Regions from separate parts of the Anaerotruncus massiliensis (ex Togo et al. 2026) genome, predicted to be linked through region 3. Evidence: predicted binding sites of a transcription regulator. Region 3 holds the regulator's gene; each other region holds the start of a gene.
The links. Region 3 encodes Rex, which represses fermentation and respiration genes when NADH is low (regulators of the CRP and FNR family bind a similar motif). Its sites were predicted from a motif close to ATTGTTAANNNNTTAACAAT; they were not measured.
Positions count from the first base shown of each region.

Region 1 (7,333 bases), on a different contig from region 3:
CCGTCCTCATTGAAGTTGGCGGCATAGTCGCCGATCAGGGAATAGGGGACCCGCTGGAGATTGTCGATCTGGGGGGAGACGCCCTCGTTGCACCATTCAAAGGTGTTGTTGCAGGCGAGCCCGTCCTCGGTGTTCTCGAATATGTAGGCGCGGCTCACGTCGAAATGCCGCCCCACGATCGCGAGGATCGCGTTTACCGCCTTGTTGATGTCGTCCGAGTCGTAGAGGATTTGGAAGATGTATTCCGCGATATGCTCTGTGAAGGATTTGCGCCCGACGTCCGGTTCCTCCCCGCGCCGTGTGCCGGGCGGGAGGAAGGGGTCGCCGCCGCCGTCGTAGAACTGGCAGCGGTCCTTGCCGAGCTTTTTGGCGCTGTAAAGGGCGCTGTCCGCCTTCTCGAAGAGGGCGCGGTAGTCGCCGCCGTCGCGCGGGCAGAGGGCGATGCCGATGCTGCCCGAGATCGCGTGCCCGGCGTTGTGCCCGGCGAGGGTGCTGCGGAAGGCGTTGAGGACCGCCCCGGCCTTTTCGCCGATGACCTCCTCGTCGTCCGCGCCCTTGAGGAAGACGACGAACTCGTCCCCGCCGATCCGCCCGACGATGTCGGTGGACCGGAACAGCTGGGTGATCCGCTCCGAGACGTCGCGCAGCACGGCGTCGCCGAGCAGGTGGCCGAGGTGGTCGTTGACCGCCTTGAAGTCGTCGATGTCGATGATGAAGAGGGCGCCCGAGGCGGCGGGGCCGCTCTTTTCGAGGAAGCGGTTGACCATGACCTCGGTGTAGCGCCTGTTGTAGAGCCCGGTCAGCGGATCGCGCCGCGACTGGTCCTTGAACTCCTGCTCCCGGCGCTTGTCCCGGTCGATGTCCTTGATGCTGCCGATCAGCCGCCGGTACTTCCCGTCGGAGCCGCGGATGGGGACGAGGGTGATGCGCACCCAGGTGTAGTGCCCTTCGCCGTCGAGGGTGCGGTATTCGGCCGAGAGGGCGGTCTCTCCATCGTCGAAGGCCTGGCGGACCCGCTCGGACGACAGGCTTTCGCGGAGGCGGTCGCGGTCCTCAGGATACACGTGGGGGAAATCGTCGTCCGGCAGGAACCCCGCCGGGTCCTTGCCGCCGAGGTAAAGGGCGCTGTTGGCGGTGACCAGCCCGTTGGAGGCGTTGTATTCAAACACAAGGTCGCTCGTGGCCTCGAGCGCAAAGCGGTAGCGGGTCTCGTCGGCCCTGCGCTCGTCGTTGAGCCGTTCGAGCTCGGCGGTTTTTTCCGCGATCTTCTTCTTGAGCAGGGCGTTGCTCTGCTCGGTGAGGCTCTTGGCGAAGAATTCGCCCTCCCGCTGGTAGCGGTCGGGCGCCGAGTGGTGCAGGTGCAGCACGGAGAAATTTCCGTCCCGCAGGCGGCAGACCCCCGAAAACCGGGTGTTGAGGTCCGCGACGACGCGGTCCTGCCCGCCGCTCTCCTCCCGCGCGCGGATGGTGCCGAAGGTGAGGAAGAGATCGTCGGAGAGCTGCCGGGCGCGGTAATCCTCGCCGACGATGGAAAAATGCCCGCTCCACTCCTGGGACTCCGCGCCGAGCATCCGCACGGCGTCGCCGAGGCTGAGGCAGAGCTCCCCCTCGCCGGTGCCGATCCAGGTGACCTCCTCGTCAAAAGACCGGATGATCCCGGAATAATCGCGGGCCTCCAGGTAGTCGTGCCAGACGCCGCGCACGAATTCGGCGGCGCGCGTCTCCAGATCGTTCATCGGATTTCCTCCCTTCCAGGAAAACGTCCGGACCGCGGTCCGGACAAAACAGCTGTCATAATATTACCATATCTTTATAAAAAAGGCCAGAGTTTATGATCGAAATTCTGGAAAGGACGCATTTTTTCATCGTCCGGGAGGTCCTTGCAACGAAAGCCGGGACATGTTACACTGCAAAATAGGATTACTTCGGAAAGGATGATCACCGGATGGACTGGTTTCGGCGGATGATGCCGGGCAGGCGGGGGCTCGACGGGCTGGGCTGGGCGCTGCTGGCCGGCGCGGCGGTTTCGATGGCCCTGCGCCGCGCGACGGGGTATCGGCTCTTCTGGACGCTGGCGTTTGTGCTGCTGGCGGTCTTTTTCCTGCGTTTTTTCTCGCGGGACGCGGGGCGCCGCTATGAGGAGAACCGACGTTTTATGGTGCTGTGGCGGCCGCTGGCGCGCCGCTTTTCCTCCTGGGCGGACGCCCTGCGGGACGCGCGGGCCCACCGGCGTTTCCGCTGCCCCTCCTGCGGGCAGAAGGTGCGGGTGCCGCGCGGGAAGGGGAAGATCTGCATCACCTGCCCGCGATGCCGGGTGGAATTCGTCCGGCGGACGTGAAAATTTACAGAATATTCGCCTTTCCACCGGCACGCGTATGTTAAAATGAGCTGAGACACCGGAGATGGAGGGAGAAGGGTTTGGACCGATTGCTGACCTATCGCCCGGAGCGGCAGGGACGCTATCTCTTTTGGGCGATGACCGCCTTCGCGCTGGCGCTGATCGGCTTCGGGCTGCTGTGGGACACGCCCGCGGGCGTCGTTTCGGGCATCTGGAAGATCATCCGCACCCAGGCGGGGCTGATCACCGACTCGATCAGCGTCGGCGGCATGGGGGCCGCGTTTGTCAATGCGGGCCTGGTGACGCTGCTGTCGATCGGCATCCTGCGCGCCGTCCGGATGAACTTTTCGGGCATCAGCGTGGCGAGCCTCTTTTTGATGGCCGGGTTCTCCCTCTTCGGCAAGGACGTCTGGAACATCTTCCCGATCATTTTCGGCGGATGGCTCTATTCCCGCTATAAGCGGGAGCATTTCGGCCGCTACGTCTACATCTCCCTCTTCGGTACGGCGCTCGCGCCCGTGGTCTCGGAGATCGTCACCGTCGGCCGCGAACGGGACAAGCTGCTCTGGTACCTGCTCGGGGTCGGCATCGGCGTGGCCGTCGGCTTTCTGCTGCCCGCCGTCGCCTCCTTCACGCTGCGGGTGCACCAGGGCTACAACCTCTATAACGTCGGCTTTACGGCGGGGCTGATCGGCATGGTGCTCGCCTCCTTTTTCAAATCCTTCGGGCACACCTTCGAGGCGCGCCTCGCGTGGAGCACCGGCAACAACCTGCCGCTCGCCGCCTTCCTGTTCGGTCTGTTCGCCCTGATGGCGCTGGCGGGCTTCTGGTGGAACGGGCGCAGCTTCCGGAACGTCGCGCGCATCACCCGTCATTCGGGCCGCCTCGTGGCCGACTTCGTCCAGCTCGACGGACTGCCCGTGACGCTCATCAACATGGGAATCATCGGCGCGGCCGCCACCGTTTACGTGCTGGTGGTGGGCGGCGACCTCAACGGGCCGACCATCGGCGGTGTCTTTACGATCTGCGGGTTCGGCGCGTTCGGCAAGCATCTCAAGAACATCATCCCCGTCGTGCTCGGCGTGGTGATCAGCTCCTTCTTTATGGTGTGGTCGCTGAACGAGCCCAACGTTTTGCTGGCGGCCCTCTTTGCGACGGGGCTCGCCCCCATCGCGGGGCAGTTCGGCTGGAAATGGGGGACCGCCGCGGGCGTGATCCATGCCTCGGTGGTGCTCAACACCGGCTTCCTGCACGGGGGGCTCAATCTCTACAACAACGGTTTTTCGGCGGGGCTCGTGTGCATCGTGCTGGTGCCGCTCATCGAGGCGCTGCGCCGGGACCGGGAATAACGGGGGGAATCGATATGGAAGCCACGGCGAGAAAGATGACGAAAGTGATCGACGAGCTGATCGTGTTCTTTTTCAGCGTCGGCTCGGACGGGGTGCGGATGGATTTGCGCAAGCTGGAGGACGGCTACGAGCTCTCGCTCAAAAGCCGGTACGACCCGGCGGAGCGCAAGAAGGTGAACGACCTCGACCGCTTCCTCAACCAGGCGGAGAAAAACGAGGGGCTCGAGGAGTTCTTCTGGCAGCTCGCGGGGGTGAGCGGGCTGGGACAGGACAGCGAGCTGCACCTGATCGGGCAGATGGTCGACTGCCGCAGGCTGGAGATCGGCGCCGACACGGTGGAGCTCACGCTTTTTAAGCGCAGGGAATGACCTGAATTTCCCTTTCAAACCCGCATGAACAGGGGCCTTTGGGCCGTTTGTTTCAAAAGTGCATAAAAGCGGTTTCGGGCGAGGGGGGAGATTTAGACAAACTCATAAAAATCGTGAAAAGTTTGTTAAAAATATAGCAATTTCAAAACCCTTGTAGTATACTGATAATCGAAGGGCCGGTCCGGCCCCAAACCTGAGAATTTCAAGAAAAATCGGAGGCGTCAACATGTCAAAGGAAATCGTATTGGCCGGTGCCTGCCGCACCGCAATCGGCAAAATGGGCGGTTCCCTCACGGGTGTCCCCGCCGCGCAGCTCGGTGCTATCGTAATCAAGGAAGCCCTCAACCGCGCGGGCGTGAAACCCGAGCAGGTTGACGAAGTCTTTATGGGCTGCGTGCTCCAGGCCGCGCAGGGCCAGAACGTCGCGCGCCAGGCCGCCCTCAAGGCCGGCCTTCCCATCGAGGTCCCCGCGCAGACGCTGAACATCGTCTGCGGCTCCGGCCTCAAGTGCGTCAACCTCGCGGCCGCGATGATCGCTTCTGGCGAGGCGGACATCATCGTCGCCGGCGGCATGGAGAACATGTCCGCGACCCCCTTCGCGCTTGACAAGGCGCGCTACGGCTACCGCATGAACGACGGCAAGCTGATCGACTGCATGATCAAGGATTCCCTCTGGGACGCTTTCAATAACTATCATATGGGCATCACCGCGGAGAACGTCGCCGAGAAATACGGCATCACCCGCGAGATGCAGGACGAGTTCGCCGCGTCCAGCCAGCAGAAGTGCGAGGCCGCCCGCAAGGCCGGCAGGTTCAAGGACGAGATCGTCCCGGTCCCCATCAAGGTCAAGAAGGAGACCGTCCTCTTCGACACCGACGAGTTCCCCCGCGACGGCGTGACCGCCGAGGGCATCGCCAAGCTGCGCCCGGCCTTTAAGGAGGGCGGCACGGTGACCGCCGCGAACGCCTCGGGCATCAACGACGGCGCCGCCGCGATCGTCGTCATGAGCGCCGACAAGGCCAAGGAGCTCGGCATCAAGCCGATGGCCAAATGGGTCGCCGGCGCGACCGCGGGCGTCGATCCCTCCATCATGGGCATCGGACCCGCCTTCTCCACCAAGAAGCTGTTTGACAAGACCGGCCTCACGATCGACCAGATGGACCTCATCGAGGCGAACGAGGCGTTTGCCGCGCAGTCGCTGGCCGTGGGCATCGAGCTCGGCTGGGACGCCTCCAAGGTCAACGTCAACGGCGGCGCGCTCGCGCTGGGCCACCCGGTGGGCGCCTCCGGCTGCCGCATCCTCGTCACCCTGCTGCACGAGATGAAGAAGCGCGGCTCCAAGCTGGGGCTCGCGACCCTCTGCATCGGCGGCGGCATGGGCTGCTCGACGGTTGTCGAAAATATCCAGTAACAGGGAAAATCAGTTTCAGGCATCCGGGTCTCCGGGTGCCTGAAAGCTGTACAAAAGCGAAAATACACACAGGAACGGAGGCAAAAACTTGAGTTACGTCACCTACGAACAGAGGGGCTTCGTCGGCGTAATCACCATCGACAAGCCCAAGGCGCTCAACGCGCTGAACAGCGAGGTGCTCGGCGATCTCGAGAAGGTCGTCGACGCGATCGACGTGGACGCGACCCGCTGCGTCATCATCACCGGCGCGGGGGAGAAGGCGTTCGTCGCGGGCGCGGACATCGCCGAGATGTCCGGGCTCACCAAGGCCGAGGGCAAGGCGTTCGGCAAGAAGGGCAACGACATCTTCCGCAAGATTGAGACGCTGCCCGTGCCGGTCATCGCGGCGGTCAACGGCTTCGCGCTCGGCGGCGGCTGCGAGCTGGCCATGAGCTGCGACATCCGCATCGCTTCGGAAAACGCGGTGTTCGCGCAGCCGGAGGTTTCGCTCGGCATCACCGCCGGCTTCGGCGGCACCCAGCGGCTGGCCCGCACGATCGGCGTGGGCAAGGCCAAGGAGCTCCTCTACACCACGAGCAAGGTGAAGGCCCCCGAGGCGCTCGCGCTCGGGCTCGTCAACGCCGTCGTCCCGCTGGAAATCCTGATGGACGAGGCGATGAAGCTGGCCGAGAAGATCGCCCGCAACGCGCCGATCGCGGTGCGCGCCACCAAGAAGGCGATCAACGACGGCCTGCAGGTCTCGATCGATGAGGGCGTCGCGATCGAGGAGGAGCTGTTCGGCAGCTGCTTCGAGACGCAGGACCAGCAGAATGCGATGAAGGCGTTTGTGGCGAAGGAGAAGCCCGCCCCGTTCGAAAACAGGTAATGCGATCCTGATATTTACATATGGAGGTAACTGAAATGAAAGTTGGCGTTATCGGCGCGGGAACGATGGGTTCCGGCATCGCGCAGGCATTCGCGGTCACTGACGGCTACGAGGTCGTGCTCTGCGACATCACCGAGGAATTTGCCGCGGGCGGCAAGAAGAAGATCGAGAAATCCCTCACCAAGCTCGTCTCCAAGGGCAAGATGGAGCAGGAGAAGGCGGACGCGATCCTGGCGAAGATCACCACCGGGCTCAACGACAAGGTGGCCGACTGCGACCTGGTTGTCGAGGCGGCGCTCGAGAAGATGGACCTCAAGAAGGAGCTCTTCGCGAAGCTGCAGACGATCTGCAGGAAGGACGCGATCTTCGCGTCCAACACCTCCTCCCTCTCCCTGACCGAGATGTCCCAGGGGCTTGACCGCGCGATCGTGGGCATGCACTTCTTCAACCCCGCGCCCGTCATGAAGCTGGTCGAGGTCACCGCCGGCCTGCACACCGCTCCCGAGACGGTCGAAAAGATCGTCGCCATCTCCAAGGAGATCGGCAAGACCCCGGTTGAAGTCAAGGAGGCCCCCGGCTTCGTCGTCAACCGCATCCTCATCCCGATGATCAACGAGGCGATCGGCATCTACGCCGAGGGCGTCGCGTCGGTCGAGGGCATCGACTCCGCCATGCAGCTCGGCGCGAACCACCCGATGGGCCCGCTCGCGCTCGGCGACCTGATCGGCCTGGACGTCTGCCTCGCGATCATGGAAGTGCTCTACAACGAGTTCGGCGATCCGAAATATCGCCCGCATCCGCTGCTCCGCAAGATGGTCCGCGGCGGCACGCTCGGCCGCAAGACCGGCAAGGGCTTCTACGACTACTCCAGGTAAATCCGCTCCCGCTCCGCAGGCCGCGCGGCGCATCCGATGTGCCGCGCGGCTTGGCGCGGGCAGCTTTCGCAGGAAATATAAACATATTAGGGAGGAACTTGCATGGACTTTGTACTCAGCAAAGAGC
Region 1 covers NZ_JAPJQF010000012.1:33,519-40,851, reverse strand. Annotated here, with positions in the region: gene RCI06_RS05900 (diguanylate cyclase domain-containing protein) at 1-1,736, opposite strand, end outside; gene RCI06_RS05895 (hypothetical protein) at 1,946-2,338, shown strand; gene RCI06_RS05890 (DUF1576 domain-containing protein) at 2,419-3,687, shown strand; gene RCI06_RS05885 (hypothetical protein) at 3,702-4,055, shown strand; gene RCI06_RS05880 (acetyl-CoA C-acetyltransferase) at 4,282-5,466, shown strand; gene RCI06_RS05875 (enoyl-CoA hydratase-related protein) at 5,555-6,331, shown strand; gene RCI06_RS05870 (3-hydroxybutyryl-CoA dehydrogenase) at 6,367-7,206, shown strand; gene RCI06_RS05865 (acyl-CoA dehydrogenase) at 7,309-7,333, shown strand, end outside.
Region 1: RCI06_RS05880 (acetyl-CoA C-acetyltransferase) is a predicted target of Rex. The motif match lies at 4,177-4,196, and genes of this name have one in related genera.

Region 2 (7,333 bases), on a different contig from region 3:
CGTTCTTCTCCTTGTGGTAGGCGAGCATCTTCTCATAGTCCATCTTGTAGATGTGGTCGCCCGAGAGGAGCAGTACGTATTCCGGCTCGTAGCGGTCGATGAAGTTGATGTTCTGGTAGATGGCGTTCGCCGTGCCGGTGTACCAGTCGGACCCGGAGGACTTCTGGTAGGGCGGCAGCACGAACACGCCGCCGTTGGCGCGGTCGAGGTCCCACGGCTGGCCGTTGCCGATGTACTCGTTGAGCACGAGCGGCTGGTACTGGGTGAGCACGCCCACCGTGTCGATCCCCGAGTTGATGCAGTTGGAGAGCGGGAAATCAATGATCCTGTACTTGCCGCCGAAGGGAACCGCCGGCTTGGCGAGGTTCTGCGTCAGTGTGTACAGCCTGCTGCCCTGCCCGCCGGCGAGCAGCATGGCAATCCATTCCTTCTTGAACATGTTGTTACCCCCTTTGTTGATGGCTCAAGTCCCCTGCTTTTGGGGTTTCCTGCGCTCTTTCTTCACAACAGGCTTTCCGGCCGGGGCCTTCGCGGCCTTTTTGGCCGTGGTTTTCGCCCGGACGGCCTTTTCCGCCCTGCGCGGCCTGCCCTTGAGGAAGACCGCCGCCAGCGGCGGCACCGTGATCGTGATCGACTGCTTCATGTCGTGGTCCGGCTGGTTCTTCACCCGGATCGCGCCGCGGTTCACCACGCCGCTGCCGCCGTATTTCACGTCGTCGGTGTTGAAGACCTCGTCATAGCTCGTCGCGTCGGGCACCCCGATGCGGTAGTCCTCCCGCGTCACAGGCGCGAAGTTGCAGACCACCACAAGGTCGTCCCCGTTGTCGTCGATGCGGCGGAAGACGATGATGTTCCGGGCGTGGTCGTCGTGCGCCAGCCAGTTGAAGCCGTCCCACGAGTCCTCCACCTGCCACAGGCAGGCGTGCGCGAGATAGAAGTGGTTGAGGTCCCGCACAAACTGCTGCATCTGGCGGTGGGAGTCGTAGTCGAGCAGCATCCAGTCGAGCTGCTGCTTGTAGTTCCACTCGATGAACTGCGCGAACTCGCAGCCCATAAAGAGCAGCTTCTTGCCCGGATGGGTCATCATGTAGGCCAGGAAGGTGCGCATACCGGAGAATTTTATCGCGTAGTCGCCCGGCATCTTGTTGATGAGCGAGCACTTGCCGTGCACCACCTCGTCGTGGGAGATCGGCAGGATGAAGTTCTCCGAGAAGGCGTAGAAGAGGCTGAAGGTCAATTTGTCGTGGTTGTAGCTGCGGAAGATCGGGTCGAGCGACGTATAGGCGATCATGTCGTTCATCCAGCCCATGTTCCACTTGAAATTGAACCCGAGCCCGCCCACATAGGCGGGCTTCGTGACCATCGGCCACGCGGTCGACTCCTCCGCGATCATCAGCGCGCTGGGATGCTCGGTGAGCACGGCGGTGTTCATCTTCTGAAGGAACGCCACCGCCTCGAGGTTTTCGCGGCCGCCGTTGACGTTGGGCAGCCATTCCCAGTCCTCGCGCCCGTAATCGAGGTAGAGCATCGAGGCCACCGCGTCGACGCGGATGCCGTCGATGTGGTACTTCTCCACCCAGAACATCGCGCTCGAGGCAAGGAAGCTCACGACCTCGTTGCGCCCGAAGTCGAAGATGCGGGTCCCCCAGTGGGCGTGCTCGCGCTTGTGCACGTCCTGGTATTCGTAGAGCGGCTGGCCGTCGAACTCGTAGAGGCCGTGCGCGTCCTTGGGGAAGTGCGCGGGCACCCAGTCCATGATCACGCCGATGCCCGCCTGGTGGCACCTATCCACAAAGTACATGAAGTCGTGCGGGGTGCCGTAGCGCGAGGTCGGCGCGAAATAGCTCGTCACCTGGTAGCCCCACGAACCGTCGTAAGGATGCTCCATCACCGGCATCAGCTCGACGAAGTTGTAGCCCATGTCGCCCAGGTATTCGACCAGCTCGTCGGCGGTCCTGCGGTAGTCGTAGGTGTTGCCGTCGGGGTAGCGCCGCCAGGAGCCGAGGTGCATCTCATAGATATTGACCGGGCTGCGGTAGGGGTTGAAGCCCTGGCGGCTCGCGAACCACGCGCCGTCGTCCCACTCGTAGCCCTCGATGTCGTACAGCTTGGAGGCCGTCTCCGGCGGAGTCTCGGCATGGAAGGCGTAAGGATCCGCTTTCATCAGGGCGCGTCCATCTTTGGTCTTCACGCAGAACTTATATAAATCATATTGCTTGAGGCCAAAAATCATGCATTCCCAAACCGCATGATCTTCCAGAAGCGTCATCGGATTCGCATCCGGGTCCCAGTCGTTGAAATCGCCAACGACCGATACCGACACGGCGTTGGGAGCCCACACGCGGAATACGTATCCATCTTCTTCATCCTTGCGGCAGGGATGGGCGCCTAAGTATTCATAGGCCTTATAATTCGTCCCCTGATGAAATAGATACAATGGAAAGCTGTCTTTCGACTTTGTTTTTTTTGGCTTAACCATTGCCCTCACCTCCCTTTTTTATATTTTAACAGTTTTTGGAGCGCCTTTCAAGTATTTCTTGTGAAATATCGCGTAAAAACAATGAAAACTTTCTAAGCATTTTATCTATTATGCACATATTTTGTGCACATTCCTGTTTCTTTCGCCTAACGATATTTTCCAGTTGCGGCCCCCCTTGTCCTGTCAGAGACCCGCGAGTTTCTATTATAACATGAATTTCGTGTCGTTTTGGCATGTAAATGGTGGTGGGAAATGTTCTTTGATTTGCCGCTTTCCAAGCGGCGGGGATTGCCGGGGCCCGCCCGCCGGCGGCTTTGGATTTGCCGCGCTGCGCCCGGCGAGGCTATCGCGGGAATTGCCGCTTTCCAAGCGGCAAGAATGACTAGCGCGTTCCGCCGCGCACCACGGGTTCCTTTTCGGACGGACGAAAAGGAACCAAAAGTCCGCCTAAGAACCCTCCGCCGGGTTCTTAGGAATCTCCGGGAGTACCTTGCCAGTACCCGCAGGTTACCGCCACACCCCATGGGTACACTAGCTGAGGGCTCAATTCAGGTTGCAGCGCTCCCAACAGGTGGGGACGGAAGGCGCGGCGAGCTTGTCAGGTAGGGGCACACGGGGGAGGGTCGCCGACCCTCCCCCGTGAGGCGCACGCGCTTTTGCTTGTCAAAACGCGGGGACAGTTGCGGTCAGGGGCCGCAACTGTCGTGCGCCTGATCCCCCCTCCGCTCACATCCAGCGGAGTGCATAAAGAAGGCAAATACAAACCACCCAAAATAAAAAACGGACACCTTTACAGGTGTCCGCAATCAGATCTCGAAAAGAACTTTCGGTTCAATATGCAATGCGTCGCAGATATCAAACAGCGTTGTAATCGAAAACGACATTTCAATATTGGGTGCCTCAATATGGCTTAGATATCCCCGGCTAATATGGACCAAGTCGGCCAGTTCTTCCTGCGTGAAACCCGCAAGCTTACGATAATGCGCGACACTTAACCCAAGTTTACGAAATTTCTCCGCATGCACGCCCACACAACTCACCTCTATGTATTTATTGTAAGCTTGTGTGCCGCCAAAGTCTGCTTGACATTAGATCGCAATTGCTATATTATTGTACGCAAAGCGAACAATATGTACGCATTTGCGAGGTGGGTTTATGGAAGATTACAGGCTCGCTTATTATTTTCTGTCCAGCAAGGTATCCGAAATTGCGGAAATCCTGCGCAAGCCGCTGGAGGGCGAGACGCGCGAACAGATCAGGAACAGCGCGGCGGCGCGGACGGTTCAGGCGATGGACCTGTTGGAGGACGCGCGGCGCCGCTCGCAGGAAATGCTGCACGCGAGCGAGCCCCAGAGGGATTAGCGCGCCCGCCGTCCCCCGTTGGGAGCGCCGCAACCTGAATTGAGCCTTCAGCTAGTGTACCCGTGGGGAGCGGCGGTAACCTGCGGGTACTGGCAAGGTACTCCCGGAGATTCCTAAGAACCCGGCGGAGGGTTCTTAGGCGGACTTTTGGTTCCTTTTCGTCCGTCCGAAAAGGAACCCGTGGTGCGCGGCGGAACGCGCAAGTAATTCTTGCCGCCCACGGGCGGCAATTCCCGTGAAAGCTCCGCCGGGTGCAGCGCGGCAAATCCAAAACCGCCGCCGGGCGCGGCGCGGCAAACCCAAAACCGCCGCCGGGCGCAGCGCGGCAAATGAACAAAAGAGCCGCCCTCGCGGGCGGCTCTTTCAAAAAACCGATTACTTATGATCAACGGTAGCCATGTGCTGGATGAGCATGAGGACCTTGTTGCTGTAGCCCCACTCGTTGTCATACCAGGAAACCAGCTTGACGAACTTGTCGGTCAGCGCGATGCCGGCCTTCTTGTCGAAGATGGAGGTGCGGGCGTCGCCGATGAAGTCGGACGAAACCACATCGTCCTCGGTGTAGCCGAGGATGCCCTTGAGGGAGGTCTCGGAAGCCTTCTTGAGCGCGGCGCAGATCTCCTCATAGGAGGCGGCCTTCGCGAGGTTGACGGTCAGGTCGACGACGGAGACATCCAGCGTCGGGACGCGGAACGCCATGCCGGTGAGCTTGCCGTTCAGCTCGGGAATGACCTTGCCCACAGCCTTGGCGGCGCCGGTGGAAGACGGGATGATGTTGCCGGAAGCGGCGCGGCCGCCCCTCCAGTCCTTCTTGGAAGGACCGTCAACGGTCTTCTGGGTGCCGGTGGTGGAATGGACGGTGGTCATCAGGCCGTCGACAATGCCGAACTCGTCGTTGATGACTTTCGCCAGAGGCGCCAGGCAGTTGGTGGTGCAGGAAGCGTTGGAGACGATGTCCATGCTCGGCTGGTAGGTCTCGTGGTTGACGCCCATGACAAACATCGGCGCATCCTTGGAGGGCGCGGAGATGATGACCTTTTTGGCGCCGGCCTTGAGGTGGGCCTCAGCCTTGTCCATGGTGGTGAAAACGCCGGTGGACTCAACCACATACTCGGCGCCGCAAGCGCCCCACGGAATGTTGGCGGGCTCCCGCTCGGCATAGAACTTGACAGTCTTGCCGTTGACGATGATCGCGTCGTCGGTGTAGCTCACTTCGCCCGTGTACTGGCCATGGATCGTGTCATAGCGAAGCATGTAAGCGCAATAGTCAGGGGTCATGAACGGATCGTTGACGCCCACGAATTCAATGTTCGGATTGTCCAGTCCAGCGCGGAAAACCAGTCTGCCGATACGGCCAAAACCGTTGATACCAACTTTAATTGCCATTGGAAACAACCTCCTGTATTTTTGATACCTTTATCATAATACAAATCTCTGGAAACTACAAGAACCTTGATAAACTTTAAACGATTTTTTTTATTTTCTTCAAACCCGGGATATTTATACTTTGCTTTTTATTGAAAACGCCCAACTCCTATTGAAAATCACACCCTCATATACTATAATTGAAGCGGAATTTTCTGTCGATTTGTGTCGAAAGGTCCCTGTTTTCCCTGTTCCCGGGCCTTCATGCAATATTTGGAATCCGAATATTTCCGCGGTCCTTCCCAAATGATAAGTGCAGTTCCGCAGCGAGGAGGTGCGCCTTTGGACGATCCCCGAACAGACTCTTTTTTCGACCAGCTGACCGGGCTCCTGGACGCCTCCGGCCAGCCCGCCGCCGTGATGGACCATGATTTTCGTCTCGTCTGGTGCAGCGCCGCCGGCTCCCGGGAAATGCCCGCCCTGGCCCTGCCGGACGGCGCGCAGCTGCTGCTGCACGGCTACGACCCCGAGGTCGTCCGCGCGGAGATCGACCGGTGCGGTTCCTTCACCACCGCCGGCCCCAACCACCTGTTCGCAGAGCGGCCGACCGTCATCTGCGCCCTGCCCGACGGGAGCGGCCGCTATCTCATCCAGCCGGCCTCCGGCGCCGAGCAGGGCTCCGGCATGCGACCCGAGGGGATGTCGCGCACGCTCTCCTCCTTCGGCAACCAGTACCGCGCGCCGCTGACCGTCATCTTTTCGATGCTCACCCTCCTCTCCCGCAACTGCGGGCCCGGCTCGTCCGAAAAGGACCGCGAGCGCATGCCCGATTACCTCGCCGCCATCAACCAGAGCGCCTTCCGGCTGCTGCGCAGCAGCGAGTGGATTTCCGATTACACCCGCCTCACCTATGGGTTTTCGCCCGTGCGGACCCGGCGGGTCGACCTCTTCCACTACCTGCGCGAGCTCTTTTCGGCGGCCGCTGACTTAATCGAGCCGACCGGCATCCCGCTCTCCGCGGACATCCCCGAGGGGATGCTGCCCGCCGCCTGCGACACCCAGAAGGTGTCCGCGGCCCTGCTCAACATCCTCTCGAATTCCTGCCGCTACACCCGCCCCGGCAACCAGATCGCCGTCCGGGTGCGCTTCAAGCGGGGGATGCTCAGCGTCTCGGTCGCCGACCGCGGGCTCGGGATTCCGCCCGACGTGCAGCCGCGCGTCTTTGAGCCGTACTTCTCCTATGACCACGGGGGACGGCCCTTCTCGGGCAACGGCCTCGGCCTGACGATCGCGCGAGATTCCATCGCCGCCATCGGCGGCACCATCGCGCTCACCTCCACGCCCGGGAAGGGAACCACCGTCGTGTTCACCCTGCCCGTGGAGGACGACGAGAGCGTGCCGCCCGCCGTTTTCTGCGAGGCCGCGGATTACCTCTCCGACCGTTTTTCCCCCCTGCGCGTCGCGCTCAGCGACAGCATCGACTGTCCCCTCTAAGGAACCGCCCGCGGGCGGTTCCTTTTTTGCCGCCGGGGCGCGCTCCGGCGGCAAAAACTTTCCACAGCCCCTGTTCATTTTACCCAATTCGTGGTATACTATATCATTACATTGACGACACCAAACTCATGCAAGGAGGTTCCACATCATGAATGGAACAGGAAAGACATTTTACATCACCACCCCCATCTACTATCCGTCGGACAAGCTGCACATCGGACACAGCTACTGCACCGTCGCGACGGACGTCATGGCGCGCTACAAGCGTATGCAGGGGTTTGATGTCATGTTCCTGACCGGCACCGACGAGCACGGCCAGAAGATCGAGGAAAAGGCGAAGGCCGCGGGCGTGACCCCGCAGCAGTATGTCGACAGGGTGGTCGCCGGCATCAAGGAGCTGTGGAAGCTCCTCAACATCTCCAACGACCGGTTCATCCGCACCACCGACGACTACCATGTGGAATCGGTGCAGAAGATTTTCAAGGACCTCTATGACAAGGGCTACATCTACAAGGGCTCCTACAAGGGCAAATACTGCACGCCCTGCGAGTCCTTCTGGACCGAGAGCCAGCTGAAGGACGGCAAATGCCCCGACTGCGGCCGCGAGGTCATCGACGCGGAGGAGGAGGCCTA
Region 2 covers NZ_JAPJQF010000032.1:10,776-18,108, forward strand. Annotated here, with positions in the region: gene RCI06_RS09860 (glucose-1-phosphate adenylyltransferase) at 1-439, opposite strand, end outside; gene glgB (1,4-alpha-glucan branching protein GlgB) at 464-2,479, opposite strand; gene RCI06_RS09870 (helix-turn-helix domain-containing protein) at 3,286-3,510, opposite strand; gene RCI06_RS09875 (hypothetical protein) at 3,635-3,841, shown strand; gene gap (type I glyceraldehyde-3-phosphate dehydrogenase) at 4,217-5,227, opposite strand; gene RCI06_RS09885 (sensor histidine kinase KdpD) at 5,549-6,700, shown strand; gene metG (methionine--tRNA ligase) at 6,849-7,333, shown strand, end outside.
Region 2: gap (type I glyceraldehyde-3-phosphate dehydrogenase) is a predicted target of Rex. The motif match lies at 5,293-5,312, and genes of this name have one in related genera.

Region 3 (7,333 bases):
GGGCGCACGAGGTCGGCGGTGATGAAATAGACCGCCGCGAACGCGAGGATCAGCACGGCGAGCGAGCTGATGATGAACATCTTGAGGATTTCCTTGAGGAAGACGGTCAGCGTGCCCGCAGAGGCGGACGCGAAGATGACCGCCGCCGGGACGCCGCTCTCGGTCTTGACGGGGATGCCCACCGTATAGTGGTTCTGGGAGTAGAGCCCCCCGACCTTGCCGACCTCCTGGTATTCGCCCGCGGCGCACGCCTCGGAGATGATGTTCTTCGGGATGTCCACCTCATTGTAATCCGAATGGGAGCCGCTCACGAAGAGCAGCAGCTTGCCGTCGGTGTTGGCAAGGTAGATGTCGGCCTCGATCGCGTCCGCGAGGATGGTGTAGCGCGGCAGCACGACCGCCGGGGTCACCCCCTGGTAGAGGTTGGAGCGGAAGTCCGCGTAGGTGAGCTCGGCCGCCTGCTGGGCGTTGTGCTCAAGCAGACGGTAACGGTCCTGCTTGAAGTACTGGCTGGCGAACGCCAGCAGCACCGCGCCCAGAATCGTGATGCTCAAAAGGATGATCGCGGCGATGGTGATGAAGTGTTTACTGAAGAGCGTTTTTTGCATACCCGACCCACTTTTCTGATTGTTTGATGCGAAAAAGGGCGGGCTTGCCGCCCGCCCCGCGTGATCAACAGGTTATTCCTTGACCTCGAATTTGTAGCCGACTCCCCACACGGTTTTGAGGGTCCACTGGTCTGAGACGCCCTCGAGCTTTTCACGCAGGCGCTTGATGTGCACGTCGACCGTGCGGCTGTCGCCGTAGTACTCGAAGCCCCACACCTCGTCCAGCAGCTGGTCGCGGGTGTAGACGCGGTTGGGATTGCTCGCCAGGTGGTAGAGCAGCTCGAGCTCCTTGGGCGGCGTGTCGATCACCTTGCCGTCCACCTTGAGCTCGTATTTGGTCATGTTCACGACCAGCTTGTCGTAGCTGACCTCCTTGACGTCCGCCTCCGCGGCCGTTTTGCCGGTGCGCCGCATGATCGCCTTGATGCGCGCGACGATCTCCTTGGGGTCGAAGGGCTTGACCACATAGTCGTCCGACCCGAGCTCGAGCCCGAGCACCTTGTCGAACGTCTCCCCCTTGGCGGTGATCATGATGATCGGCATGTTGGATTTTTTGCGGACCTCCCGGCAGACCTGCCAGCCGTCCAGCTTGGGCATCATGATGTCCAGCAGCATGAGATCGGGATTTTCAGAGGAGAATTTTGCGAGCGCCTCTTCCCCGTCGTTGGCGATCACGACCGCGTAGCCCTCCTTCTCGAGATAGAGCCGGAGCAGCTCGCAGATATTGCGATCATCGTCGCAGACCAGGATTTTCCCGATTGACATGTCTGGTACCCCCATTCTGCCCGCCGCAACAGGCAGATTATTTGCTTTATCATATCACAATTATAGCGGAAAATCACCCGTTTTGGTGAATATTTTTTGAATGGGGATTGTCCAAACTGCAAAGAAACGCCCGCCGCGCGCGCATCCGTAAAAAAGAAGGGCGGGCGCTCACGCGCCCGCCCTTCCGGCGGCCCGGTTCCGCTTATTTCGCAAAGGAGGGGAGGATCGCCTTGGCGGGAGCCGCGGGCGCCTCTTCCGCGGGGGCTTCCTCCGCCGTCTCCGCGGGGGCCTCGGCCGCTTCCCCAGCGGCCGCCGGCTTCTCCGCGATGATGTAGGTGCCGAGCTCGCGGGTCTTCAGCTCAAAGACCCAGTCGCCGTCGTCCGTCTCGTGGATCCTCCCCTTGCCGGTGATGTCCACAAGCGCGCCGTCCACCACCTGGTAGACCACGATCGAATCCTCGCCGACCGACAGCTCCCCATCCTCATTGAGGAAGGGGATGCGCAGCCTGAGGGAGGCGCGGCTCGTCGAAGCGATCTTCGGATTGCCGATAAAATCAAAGAGGTAGGCGTCCTGGTCCGCAAAATATTCCGCGTACTCCTGGTCGTCCCATTTGGTGGTCATCTTTGGGAAAAACTTCTTCGCGTCGTCGTCGCTCGTGAAGTTGAGCCACGCCAGCGTGTCCTTTTCGTCCTCCCAGGTGATCTCGTTGTCCTCATTCTTCTGAGGCTTCACAACCACGCCGCCGTCGCCCGCCTTGAAATCCGCGTCCGCGCTGCGTTCGCCGTTGCCCATGAAAAATTTCAGGCCCATCGTCATTTTGGAGCCCGGCGCGTAGACCCCCTGCGCGAGGTCCTTAAAAGCCACGTCCCCTTCGGAAGCCCCGTTGAGCTCCTCCAGCGTGTCAAAACCGTAGTGGCCCTTTACGCCGTTTCCGGGCTCCCCGTCTTCAGCCGATATGGAGTCGACCAGATAGCGCTTGGCCGTAAAGGTGACCGACGGCGTCAGCTTGAACTCGTCGCCGCTGAAATCCTGCGCGAGCTCGATTTTAAGCGCGTGGCAGCGCCAGCCGCGGGCCTCGAATTTCTTCTCCACAAAGCTGATTTTTTTGATCATTTTGGCGTTGTTGTCGCCCTTGTCGAACTTCACCTTGTAGTTGTCCCTGTCGCCGTACCACGCCCCGACCTCGTCGGGGTCGTCCGGGTTCTCCCCGGCGAAGATGCGGAAGGGCAGATAGACGGTGCTGTCCGGCGGGATCAGGTCATTCGGACCGTAATAGATTCCATCGCCGTCACATAATACCCCCGCGTCAAAGCCGGTCAGCGAAAGATCGATCTTCTCCGCGTCCGCCGCAAAGGCGGTCACGCCGAGCGGCAGGGCCAGCGCGAGCGCGAGGACCAGCGCCAACAGTTTTTTCATTCCGGTTGCCTCCTCATACTTATTCATCATTATACACACCGGATAATCCAACCGTCATTTTACACAAAAATGTGGGCGGCTATCCAAACAATAGTATAGCCGCCGTCCGTCCGTCCGTCCTGTCAACCCGGCTTTTTGGGGGTGTTTTTGCGGTTTTCTTTGTGCATCTTTTTGGCTCCGGTTTTTTCATATACGTTTTTTGCATGAATATCCGCCGCCCACAGCCGGGCGAAACCGCTTGCGCGCCGCGCGTTTTTCCTGTATAATGAGCAGTTGTAAGATCGGAGGAATCAGCCATGAAATTAGGCATCGTCGGGCTGCCGAACGTCGGCAAGTCCACCCTGTTCAACGCGATCACCAACGCGGGCGCGCAGTCCGCGAACTATCCCTTCTGCACCATCGAGCCGAACGTCGGCATGGTCGCCGTGCCGGACGAGCGCCTCGACGTGCTCGCCAAAATGTACGACCCGGACAAATACACCCCCGCCGTCATCGAATTCGTCGATATCGCCGGGCTGGTGCGCGGCGCGTCCAAGGGGGAGGGGCTGGGCAACAAGTTCCTTTCCCACATCCGCGAGGTGGACGCGATCGTGCATGTGGTGCGCTGCTTCGAGGACAACGAGATCATCCATGTCGACGGGGAGATCGGCCCCCGGCGGGATATCGAGACGATCAATCTCGAGCTCATCTTTTCTGACATCGACATCGTCGACCGCAAGATCGACCGCGCCCTCAAGGCCGCCAAGGGAGGCGACAAAACGCTCGCCGCGCAGGCGGACGTGCTGGGGCGGCTCAAGGCCCACCTCGAGGAGGGGAAATCCGCCCGCAGCTTCGTGTGCGACGCGGAGGAGCGCGCCGCGCTCGAGGACATGCCCCTGCTCTCCGACAAGCCGGTCATCTACGCCGCCAACATGAGCGAGGCGGATTTCACCGGCGGCATCGAACAGAACCGCTTTTACCATGAGGTGGAGGAGATCGCGGCGGCGGAGCACGCCGAGGTGCTGCCCATCTGCGCCCGGATCGAGGAGGAGATCGCCGACATGTCCGCCGAGGACAAGCTGCTCTTCCTCGAGGAGATGGGGCTGCATGAGTCGGGCCTCGACCGCCTCATCAAAAAGAGCTACGCCCTGCTCGGGCTGATCTCCTACCTCACCGCCGGCAAGCAGGAGGTGCGCGCGTGGACGATCACGCGCGGCACCAAGGCCCCGCAGGCCGCCGGGAAGATCCATTCCGATTTTGAAAAGGGCTTCATCCGCGCCGAAGTCGTCGCGTACGACGACCTCATCGCCTGCGGCTCGATGGCCGCCGCCAAGGAGAAGGGCCTTGTCCGCTCGGAGGGCAAGGAATACGTCATGCAGGACGGCGACGTCGTCCTCTTCCGCTTCAACGTCTGATGAGGCGGGCGCTGGTCCTGTGCGGCGCGCTCGCGCTCGCCGCGCTGCTCTTTTTGTTCCTGCGGCCGCACCCGGAGCGCGCCGCCTTCCTGCCCGAGGCGCAGAACGACTTCGTCCTGGGCGTGGTCGGCCTGCCCGGCGGCGCGCCCGCCCCGGAAAGCGCATCCCCCGTTGACGGGGTCCCCTCCCGGGCGGAAGTGGTCCCCGCGGAATCCTCCGCGGCTTCCGAGGCCGGGTCCGCCGAGGCCGAATCCGGCGAACCGGAAAATACCGCCCCGCTTCCCGAAGCCGCCGCGCTCCCCGCCGGGGAACGCAGCGTGGACGCCCGTCCCGAGCGGGAGAGCTACCCTGTTGGGACCGGCGAGATCGCGCTCGTCGTCACCAACCGGACGGAAAACGACCTCATCTACACCCACTGGTTCGACTTCCGGCGGGTGGAGGGGGACGCCGTCGTGCCGCTCACCCCGCGCGCGGGGCTGATGGCAAACCCCGACGACGTGAACGCCGAACGGGTGCTGCACGGGGGTGAGACCGTCACGATTACGCTGCCCATCGACCTCTTCGACGAGCCGTTGCCGCCGGGCACCTACCGCGCGGCGCAGTTGAGCTGCTTCGCGGATACCGGCGGGCAGGCGCTCGCCTGCTCGGAGATCACCGCGGACTTCGTTATCGCGGAAAGCTGAAGAGCAGGCCGGGGCGCCGCCCCGCCGCCTTTTGAAAAAGGCGGGCGAAAATCTTTGCTTTTGGCTTTCTCACGGCGCCCCCCTTTGCGGGGGACGCGGCCGGCCTGCGCCAAACGTTCTTTGCCCCCTTTCTTTCAAGAAAGGGGGCTGACGGCTTCCGGAGGAAACCGGACAAAAGAAGGCCCCCGCCGCAAGGCGGGGGCCTTCTTATTTTCGCCTCCCCGTCATTCATCCTCGGGGTAGGCGGCGTTGATTTGGTAGCAGAGGGTCATGAGGCTGTCGCCCAGGTGGACGTTCTCGACGACCGCACCCTCAAAGTCGAGGGAGAGGTCGTAATGGGAGAAGTTCCAGAAGCAGTTGACGCCGAGCTTCATGAGCCGCTGGGCGGTCTCGAAGGCGACCTCCTTAGGGATACAGAGGATGGCGGCCCGCGGGGACTGCTCCTTGCAGAACGCCTCGAGCCCCGCCATGTCCTGCACGGTCAGGCTGCTCACCTTCTGGCCGATCACGCGGGGGCTGTCGTCAAAGATCCCGACGAGCTTGAAGCCGCTGCTCTCGAAATCCATGTGGCGCGCGATCGTGCGGCCGAGGTTGCCCGCGCCGATGAGAACCATGGGGGTATGCTTGTTGAGACCCATGATATTGCCGATCTCCTTGTGGAGCGCGGCCACATTGTAGCCGTAGCCCTGCTGCCCGAAGCCGCCGAAGCAGTTGAGATCCTGGCGGATCTGGGACGCGGTCAGCTGCATCAGGGAGGCCAGCTCGCGCGAGGAGATACGGGTGACGTCGCGGCTGAGCAGGTCGCCGAGGAACCGGTAGTACCTGGGCAGCCGCTTGATAACGGATAGGGAAACACCCTCGTGTTTCGGCATATGCAAAACCTCTCGATCCAGAATTCCCGGTTACAGCCGTGCGATGGTGTCCATCACATAGTTGCCGAATTCCTCGCAGGTGCAGCCGGTGTCGCGGCCGGTGACCGCGAGCTTCTTTTCCTCGTACATACAGATGTCCAGCGCCCGTTCGAGCTTATCCGCCTCGGCCTGGTAGCCGATGTGGCTCAGGAGCAGCACCGCCGCCCGCAGCATCGAGCAGGGATCGGCGTATTTGCCGCGGCCCTCGGCGATCATGCGCGGGGCGGAGCCGTGGATCGCCTCGAACATCGCGTAGCGCTTGCCGAGGTTCGCGCTGCCCGCGGTGCCGACGCCGCCCTGGAATTCGGCGGCCTCGTCGGTGATGATGTCGCCGTAGAGATTGGGCAGCACGAACACCTGGAAGTCGCGGCGGCGCTTGGGGTCGATCAGCTTGGCGGTGGTGATGTCGATGTACCAGTCGTCGGTCGTGATGCCGGGGTACTCCTCGCCGATCTTCTGGCAGAGCTTCAGGAACTTGCCGTCGGTCGTCTTGACGACGTTCGCCTTGGTGATGATCGACACGCGGCTCTTGTGGTTCTTTTTCGCGTAGTCATAGGCGAGCCGCGCGATCCGCTCGGTGCCCTCGGTGGTGGTCACGACGAAGTCGAACGCCACGTCCTCGTCCACGTTGAGGCCGCAGGAGCCGATCGCATAGGCGCCCTCGGTGTTCTCCCGGAAGAAGGTCCAGTCGATCCCCTCGCTCGGCACCTTGACGGGGCGCACGTTGGCGAACAGGTCGAGCTCCTTGCGCATCGCGACGTTGGCGCTCTCGACGTTGGGCCACGGGTCGCCCGCGCGCGGAGTCGTCGTGGGGCCCTTGAGGATGACGTGGCATTTTTTGAGCTCGGCGAGCACGTCGTCGGGGATCGCCTTGCCCTGCGCCGCGCGGTTCTCGATCGTCAGCCCGTCGATCGTGCGGAACTCCACCTTGCCCGCCCCGACCTCGTCCGCCAGCAGGTGCCGGAGCACCCGCGCGGCCTCGTTCGTGATGATGGGGCCGATGCCGTCGCCCCCGCACACGCCGATGACGATGGTGTCGAGCTTCCCGTAGTCGGTAAACTCCTTCTGCGCCTTGATGCGCTCGTTGCGCGCGAGCTGCGCTTCCACGAGCGCCGCGAACTTTTCAGCGGCGGCTTTGACTTTCTGGTCCAATCGCGTTTCCTCCCATATTTTCATTTCCCCCGCGCGCTCTCACGCCGGACGGTCTGTCTATATATGATAATTTTATAACAGACTTACCCCATTGTCAATGAACGATGGAAAGAAATCCGGTCGCCTCCCCCGCTTTTACGAGGGGAACAGCCCCGCCTCGCTGCACATCTCGACCTGGGCGCGCAGCGTGCGCTTGGCGGCCGCGAGCCTGCGGCTCACGGTGGAGGGGTGCACCCCGAGCTCCAGGGCGATCGCCGGGATGTTGCGCCCCCCGAAAAAATAGAGCGCGACGACCTGCCGCTGCTTGGGCGGCAGGTGGCGCACGGCGCTGCGCAGGAACCGCGCGTACCGTGCGCGCGCGGGTGCGTTGTCGGCGCACTGCGGCGCGGCGATCCGCTCGAAA
Region 3 covers NZ_JAPJQF010000017.1:33,236-40,568, reverse strand. Annotated here, with positions in the region: gene RCI06_RS07285 (HAMP domain-containing sensor histidine kinase) at 1-608, opposite strand, end outside; gene RCI06_RS07280 (response regulator transcription factor) at 681-1,373, opposite strand; gene RCI06_RS07275 (hypothetical protein) at 1,576-2,790, opposite strand; gene ychF (redox-regulated ATPase YchF) at 3,087-4,184, shown strand; gene RCI06_RS07265 (hypothetical protein) at 4,184-4,867, shown strand; gene RCI06_RS07260 (redox-sensing transcriptional repressor Rex) at 5,092-5,739, opposite strand; gene RCI06_RS07255 (isocitrate/isopropylmalate family dehydrogenase) at 5,770-6,954, opposite strand; gene RCI06_RS07250 (sigma-70 family RNA polymerase sigma factor) at 7,066-7,333, opposite strand, start outside.

Region 4 (7,333 bases), on a different contig from region 3:
CGAAGCCGCGCACGATGTCCTCGGCGAGCGCCTTGCAGGAGGGCGCGCCGCACGACCCGCAGTCCATGCCGTAGAGCCGCCCCTCGATCTCCCGCATCATCTTCATCTTTTCCATCGCGGTGCGGATGTCCGCGTCCAGTTCGAGCACCGGCTCGTATTCGACCGGCGCGTCCCAGGTGTAGGGGGCGAGGCTCTCCTCCTCGAGGTGGTTGCAGGAGACGGGACGGTATTTGCGGATGCGCTTGAGCTTGGCCTTGGCGACGTAGGGGTTTTCCACCCCGAGCACCCCGCCGACGCAGCCGCCCGAGCAGGCGTTGAGCTCGACGAAGTCGAGGTCGTAGAACTTCTCGTCCTCGAGATCCTCGAGCACGCGGATGACGTTTTCGATGCCGTCGGCCGCGAGGTACCGCTCCTTGAGCGCGGCGGCGGCCTCGCCGCCGCTGCTGCCCCAGCCGATGCCCATCCGGCCGGCCCCCGCCATGTCGACCGAGGCGGGCACCTTGCGCATGAGGCTGATCAGCTTGGGGTAGACCTCCCGGATGGCGAGCACCGCGTCGACGGCGCTCTTCTCGGTGCCCAGCGGCATCTTGACCGCCGTCACCTTCGCCGGGCAGGGGGAGATGAAGATCGCGCCGATCTTTTCGGGCGGAAGGCCCGTCTTTTCGGCGGCGCGCGCCTTGGCCACCCGCGCGGCCACCTCGATGGGCGGATGCAGCGGGAGGATGTTGTCGATGAGCTCGGGGAAGCGCACCCGGATGAGCCGCAGCACCGCCGGGCAGGCGGAGGAGATGACTGGGCGTTTGATGTCCTCGCGCATCATGTACCGCCGGGTCGCGTCGCTCACGAGCTCCGCGGCGCGCGCGACCTCGTAGACGTCGTCGAACCCCATGAGGGTCAGCGCCCCGAGGATGAGGTCGATGTCGTCGAGGTTGTTGAACTGCCCATAGAGGCTCGGCGCGGGCAGCGCGATCTTATATTCGAAGCTGTCCATCACCGAGATGGGGTCGAAGATCGCCTGCTTGGCGTGGTGCGGACAGACCCGGATGCACTCGCCGCAGTCGATGCACCGCTCCTTGATGATCTTCGCCTTGCCGTTGCGCACGCGGATGGCCTCGGTGGGGCAGCGCTTGACGCAGTTGATGCATCCGTGGCACTTGTCCCGGTCGAGGGTCACCGAGTGGAAAAAGTTTGTGGTATCCATCATGACGGCCTCCCAGATAAATCCTGCCCGCTCCGGGGGGAACGCGGATCAGGCGACGTACACCTTCATGTTGACGGTGGTGCCGACGCCGACCTCGCTGATGACCTCCATCTCGTCGGAGTATTTCTTCATGTTGGGCAGGCCCATGCCCGCGCCGAAGCCGAGGTTGCGCACCTCCTCGGGCGCGGTGGACCAGCCCTCCTGCATGGCGAGGGAGATGTCCCGGATGCCCGGGCCGTGGTCGACCAGCCGCATCGTGACCGCGTCGGGCGTCACCTCGACGGTGATCTGCCCGCCGCCGCCGTGGATCACCATATTGATCTCCCCCTCGTACATGGCGATGGCGACCTTGCGCACCACCTGCGGGGAGAGGCCCAGCTTTTTGAGGACCCCCTTGACGTCGCTCGACGCCTCGCCCGCGCGGGTGAAGTCGTCGCCCGGGACGTCGTAGGTGAGGTTGATCGTATCAGACATCGGTTTCACAGCCACCCTTCAAGCCGTTGTCGTAAAGCAGCCCGCAGGCGGTAAACATGCGGTAGGGGGTCGAAAGCACGGCGATCCCCCGCTGGCGCGCGAGGGAGAGGATCTGCTCGTCGGGGCGCTTGCCGCGCACGAAGACGATGCAGACCATATCCATCATTTCGGCGGTGCGCACCACCTGCGAATTGACGAGCCCTGTGAGCAGCACGCTCTGGTCCTTGACATAGGCGAGCACGTCGCTCATCATGTCGCTGCCGCAGGCGGTATGTACCTCGGCTTCCATCGAGTCCCCCTCGCAGAGGACCTCGGCCTTGAGAATCCTGGCGATATCGCTGACTGTCATGGGCCATTGCTCCTTTCGGAAATCGGAAAAGCGGTCGGTCTATACCTGAATATTATATCATTTTGCGCGCGGGGCCGCAATGACCGGCCCGCCAAAATCCCCCGCCAAAAGCTGTGGAATCTGCGGAGGGGGCGGGAATTGGAAAAGTCCGGAAGGACTTGTCGAATTGTCATGAAAAACGCCGCGTTTTTGCGAAAATTCAGGGGGATTCATCTGGACGGCATTATGATTTTCTGTTATAATCATAACAATTCTATAATGGTGCCGTACGCCCTGAGCGTATGGCAATGCCAAGGAGGTAAGACAGATGGCGAACACGAAAACCGTGGTCCCCTTCACCGGCACCGCTGAGCAGGAACAGCGGCTGCAGAAGGTGATCGAGGAGCACAAGGGCCAGAAGGGCGCTCTGATGCCGGTTTTGCAGGGCGCTCAGGAGATCTACGGGTACCTTCCGATCGAGGTGCAGAAGATGATCTCCCTCGGGCTCGACATCCCGCTGGAGGAAATCTACGGGGTCGCGACATTCTATTCCCAGTTCACCCTCAACCCCAAGGGACAGTACAAAATCTCCGTGTGCCTGGGCACCGCCTGCTACGTCAAGGGTTCGGGCGATATCTTCCAGAGGCTCCAGGAGAAGCTCGGCATCCAGTCCGGCATGTGCACGCCCGACGGGAAATTCAGCCTCGACGCCTGCCGCTGCGTGGGCGCCTGCGGCCTTGCGCCGGTCCTGATGGTCAACGACGAGGTCTACGGCCGCCTGACGGTCGACGACGTCGACACCATCCTCGCCAAATACCAGTAACGCCATGCAGGAGCTTTCGCTGAACGTGCTGGACATCGCGCAGAATTCGGTCCGCGCGGGCGCCTCGCTCATCGAGATCACGGTGGACGAACAGCCCGCCGCCGACACCCTCACGATCACCGTGAGGGACGACGGCTGCGGCATGACGCCCGAACAGGTGCGGCGGGTCACCGACCCGTTCTTCACCACCCGCACCACCCGCAGGGTGGGGCTGGGGGTGCCGTTCCTCAAGATGGGCGCCGAGATGACGGGGGGAAGCCTCTCGATCGAATCGGAGCCGGGGAGGGGCACCGCCGTGACGGCGGTCTTCGGCCTCACCCACATCGACCGCATGCCGCTCGGCGACATCGCGGCGACCGTCGCCTCGCTCGTGCAGTGCAACCCCGACATCGATTTCACCTACACCTTCCGCCACGGGGCGGGGGAGTTCACCGCCGACACGCGGGAATTCCGGCAGGTGCTCGACGGCGTGCCCCTCTCGGAGCCGTCGGTGGTCGGGTTCATCGGCTCGTTCATCCGCGAAAACACGCAGGAGGTTTTAGACACGCAGGCGTCCTGACGGCAGGACGCGCAACCACATTGTGGACGGAGGAATCTTACATATGAAAAGCTTAGCGGAGCTTCAGGCTCTGAGGGACAAGGTCAAAACCAACATGGGCATCCGCGCGGACGACAGCGGCAACACCCGCGTCGTGGTCGGCATGGCCACCTGCGGCATCGCCGCGGGCGCGCGCCCCGTGCTCCAGGCGTTCACCGAGGAGGTCGCCAAAAAGAACCTCCAGAACGTCACCATCGCCCAGACGGGCTGCATCGGCATCTGCCAGTACGAGCCGGTCGTCGAGGTCTTCGAGCCCGGCAAGGAGAAGGTCACCTACGTCAAGATGACCCCTGAAAAGGCTTCCCAGATCGTCCAGAAGCACCTGATCAACGGGCAGGTCGTTCAGGAGTACACCATCGGCGCGGTCGCCGGCAGCAAGCTGTAAGAAAGGAGGAAGCGCACCATGTATCGTTCCCATGTGCTTTGCTGCGGAGGTACGGGCTGTACGTCCTCCGGCTCGGCAAAGATCATCGAAGAGTTTGAAAAGGAAATCGCCGCGACCGGGCTCACCGAGGAGGTCAAGGTCGTCAAGACCGGCTGCTTCGGCCTCTGCGCGCTCGGCCCCGTCGTCATCGTCTATCCCGAGGGCTCCTTCTACTCCCGCGTCAAGCCGGAGGACGTCAAGGAGATCGTCGACGAGCACCTGCTCAAGGGCCGCATCGTCAAGCGCTTGCTCTACACCGAGACGGTCGTCGAGGACAAGATCAAATCCCTTGACGAGACCGACTTCTACAAGAAGCAGAAGCGCGTCGCGCTGCGCAACTGCGGCGTGATCGACCCCGAGGACATCAACGAATACATCGCCTACGACGGCTATATGGCGCTGGGCAAGGTCCTCACCGAGATGACCCCCGAGGACGTCATCGAGACGCTCAAGGTTTCCGGGCTGCGCGGCCGCGGCGGCGCGGGCTTCCCGACCTGGCTCAAGTGGAACTTCGCCAAGGCCCAGCCCCCCGGACAGAAATACGTCTGCTGCAACGCCGACGAGGGCGACCCGGGCGCGTTCATGGACCGCTCGGTGCTCGAGGGCGACCCCCACTCGGTGCTCGAGGCGATGGCGATCGCCGGCTATACGATCGGCGCGAGCCAGGGCTACATCTATGTGCGCGCCGAGTACCCCATCGCGGTCAAGCGCCTCGAGATCGCGCTGAACCAGGCCCGCGAGATGGGCTTTTTGGGCAAGAACATCTTTGAGACCGGCTTCGACTTCGACATCGACATCCGCCTGGGCGCCGGCGCCTTCGTCTGCGGCGAGGAGACCGCGCTCATGACCTCGATCGAGGGCCACCGCGGCGAGCCGCGCCCCCGTCCGCCCTTCCCGGCGGTCAAGGGCCTCTTCGGCAAGCCCTCCATCCTGAATAACGTCGAGACCTGGGCCAACATCCCCCAGATCATCTTGAACGGCCCCGAGTGGTTCGCCTCGATGGGCACCGAGAAATCGAAGGGCACCAAGGTCTTCGCGCTCGGCGGCAAGATCCACAACACCGGCCTCGTCGAGGTCCCGATGGGCACCACCCTGCGGGAGATCGTCGAGGAGATCGGCGGCGGCTGCCCGAACGGCAAGAAGTTCAAGGCGGCCCAGACGGGCGGCCCCTCCGGCGGCTGCATCCCGGCCTCCCTCATCGACACCGAGATCGACTACGACAACCTGCTCGCCATCGGCTCGATGATGGGCTCGGGCGGACTCATCGTCATGGACGAGGACAACTGCATGGTGGATATCGCCAAGTTCTTCCTCGAGTTCACCGTCGACGAGAGCTGCGGAAAATGCACCCCCTGCCGCATCGGCACCAAGCGCCTCTATGAGATGCTCGACCGCATTACCCGCGGCGAGGGCAAGATGGAGGACCTCGACAAGATGGAGGAGCTCTGCTACTACATCAAGGAGAACGCGCTGTGCGGACTCGGCCAGACCGCTCCCAACCCGGTGCTCTCGACGCTGAAGTATTTCCGCGACGAGTACGAGGCCCACGTGAAGGAAAAACGCTGCCCGGCGGGCGTCTGCAAACACCTGCTCCAGTACCAGATCGTGGCCGACAAGTGCAAGGGCTGCACCCTCTGCGCGCGCAACTGCCCGGTCGGGGCCATCGCCGGCACCGTCAAGAACCCGCACGTCATCGACCAGTCCAAGTGCATCAAATGCGGCGCCTGCATCGAGAAATGTAAGTTCGGCGCGATTGTGAGAAAGTAAGAAAGGAGCGTGCCTGGATATGGAAAAAGAAATGGTTAATATAAAGATCAACGGTATGCCCTTGTCCGTGCCGAAAGACAGCACCATTCTGGAAGCGGCCCGCTATGCCGGCATCCAAATCCCGACCCTGTGCTATCTCAAGGAGATCAACGCGATCGGCGCCTGCCGCATCTGCGTGGTTGAGGTCAAGGGCGCCAAATCCCTTGTGGCCGCCTGCGTCTACCCGGTCAACGAGGGGATGGAAATCCTCACCCACTCCAAAAAGGTCTATGCCTCCCGCAAGATCACCCTCGAACTCATCCTCTCCACCCACAAGAAGGAGTGCCTCTCCTGCGTGCGCAGCGGAAACTGCGAGCTGCAGAAGCTCTGCCACGACTTCAAGGTCGAGGATGAGCACCGCTATGAGGGCTCCAACCCCGAGTGGCCCAAGGACGACAGTGCGGTCCACATGGTCCGCGACGACAACAAGTGCATCCTCTGCCGCCGCTGCGTCGCCGCCTGCTCCAAATGGCAGGGCATCGGGGTCATCGGCCCCAACGAGCGCGGCTTCAATACCCACATCGCCTGCGCCTTCGAGCAGAACCTCAGCGAGGTGGCCTGCGTCTCCTGCGGGCAGTGCATCGTCGTCTGCCCGACCGGCGCCATCTATGAGAAGGACCAGACCAAGGAGGTCTGGCGCGCGCTGCATGACCCGACCAAGCATGTCGTCGTCCAGACCGCGCCCTCCATCCGCGCCACGCTCGGCGAGGCGTTCGGCATGCCGATCGGCACCAACGTCACCGGAAAGATGGTCGCCGCCCTGCGCCGCATGGGCTTTGAAAAGGTGTTCGACACCGACCTCGCCGCCGACATGACCATCGTCGAGGAGGCCCACGAGCTGGTGGAGCGCATCCAGAACGGCGGCGTGCTGCCGATGATCACCTCCTGCTCGCCCGGCTGGGTCAACTACTGCGAGCATTACTTCCCCGACATGATCCCCAACCTCTCCACCTGCAAGTCGCCGCAGCAGATGTTCGGCGCCACGGTGAAGACCTGGTATGCCCAGAAGATGGGCTGGGATCCCAAGGACATCTTTGTGGTCGGCATCATGCCCTGCACCGCCAAGAAGTTTGAGGTCCGCCGCGACAACGAGGACGCCGCCGGTTCCGGCATCCCCGACGTGGATATCTCGCTGACCACCCGCGAGCTCGCCCGCATGATCGACCGCGCGGGCATCGACTTTACCGCCCTGCCCGACGAGGACTTCGATTCCGCCATGGGCGAATCCACCGGCGCGGGCGTCATCTTCGGCGCCACCGGCGGCGTCATGGAAGCGGCGCTGCGCACCGCGGCCGAGTGGGTCGGCGGCAAGCCTCTCCAGGACGTCGAGTTCAAGGAGGTCCGCGGCACCGAGGGCATCAAGGAGGCCAGCTACCAGATCGGCGACCTGACGGTCAACGTGGCGGTCGCGTCCAGCCTCGCCTGCGCCCGCAAGCTGCTGGAACAGGTCCGGGCGGGGATGAAGAACTACCACTTTATCGAGATCATGGGATGCCCGGGCGGCTGCGTCAACGGCGGCGGCCAGCCGGTCCAGCCCGCGAGCGTCCGCAACTTCGTCGATCTCAAGTCGCTCCGCGCCAAGGCGCTCTACGACGCCGACGAGGCGAAGCCCCTGCGCAAGAGCCATGAGAACCCCGAGCTGCTCAAAATTTATGAGGAGTACTTCGGCGAGTTCGGTA
Region 4 covers NZ_JAPJQF010000014.1:22,945-30,277, forward strand. Annotated here, with positions in the region: gene RCI06_RS06385 ([Fe-Fe] hydrogenase large subunit C-terminal domain-containing protein) at 1-1,201, opposite strand, end outside; gene RCI06_RS06390 (ATP-binding protein) at 1,250-1,675, opposite strand; gene RCI06_RS06395 (DRTGG domain-containing protein) at 1,668-2,024, opposite strand; gene RCI06_RS06400 (NAD(P)H-dependent oxidoreductase subunit E) at 2,332-2,826, shown strand; gene RCI06_RS06405 (ATP-binding protein) at 2,831-3,385, shown strand; gene RCI06_RS06410 (ferredoxin) at 3,429-3,809, shown strand; gene RCI06_RS06415 (NADH-quinone oxidoreductase subunit NuoF) at 3,828-5,615, shown strand; gene RCI06_RS06420 (NADH-dependent [FeFe] hydrogenase, group A6) at 5,635-7,333, shown strand, end outside.
Region 4: RCI06_RS06400 (NAD(P)H-dependent oxidoreductase subunit E) is a predicted target of Rex. The motif match lies at 2,257-2,276, and genes of this name have one in related genera.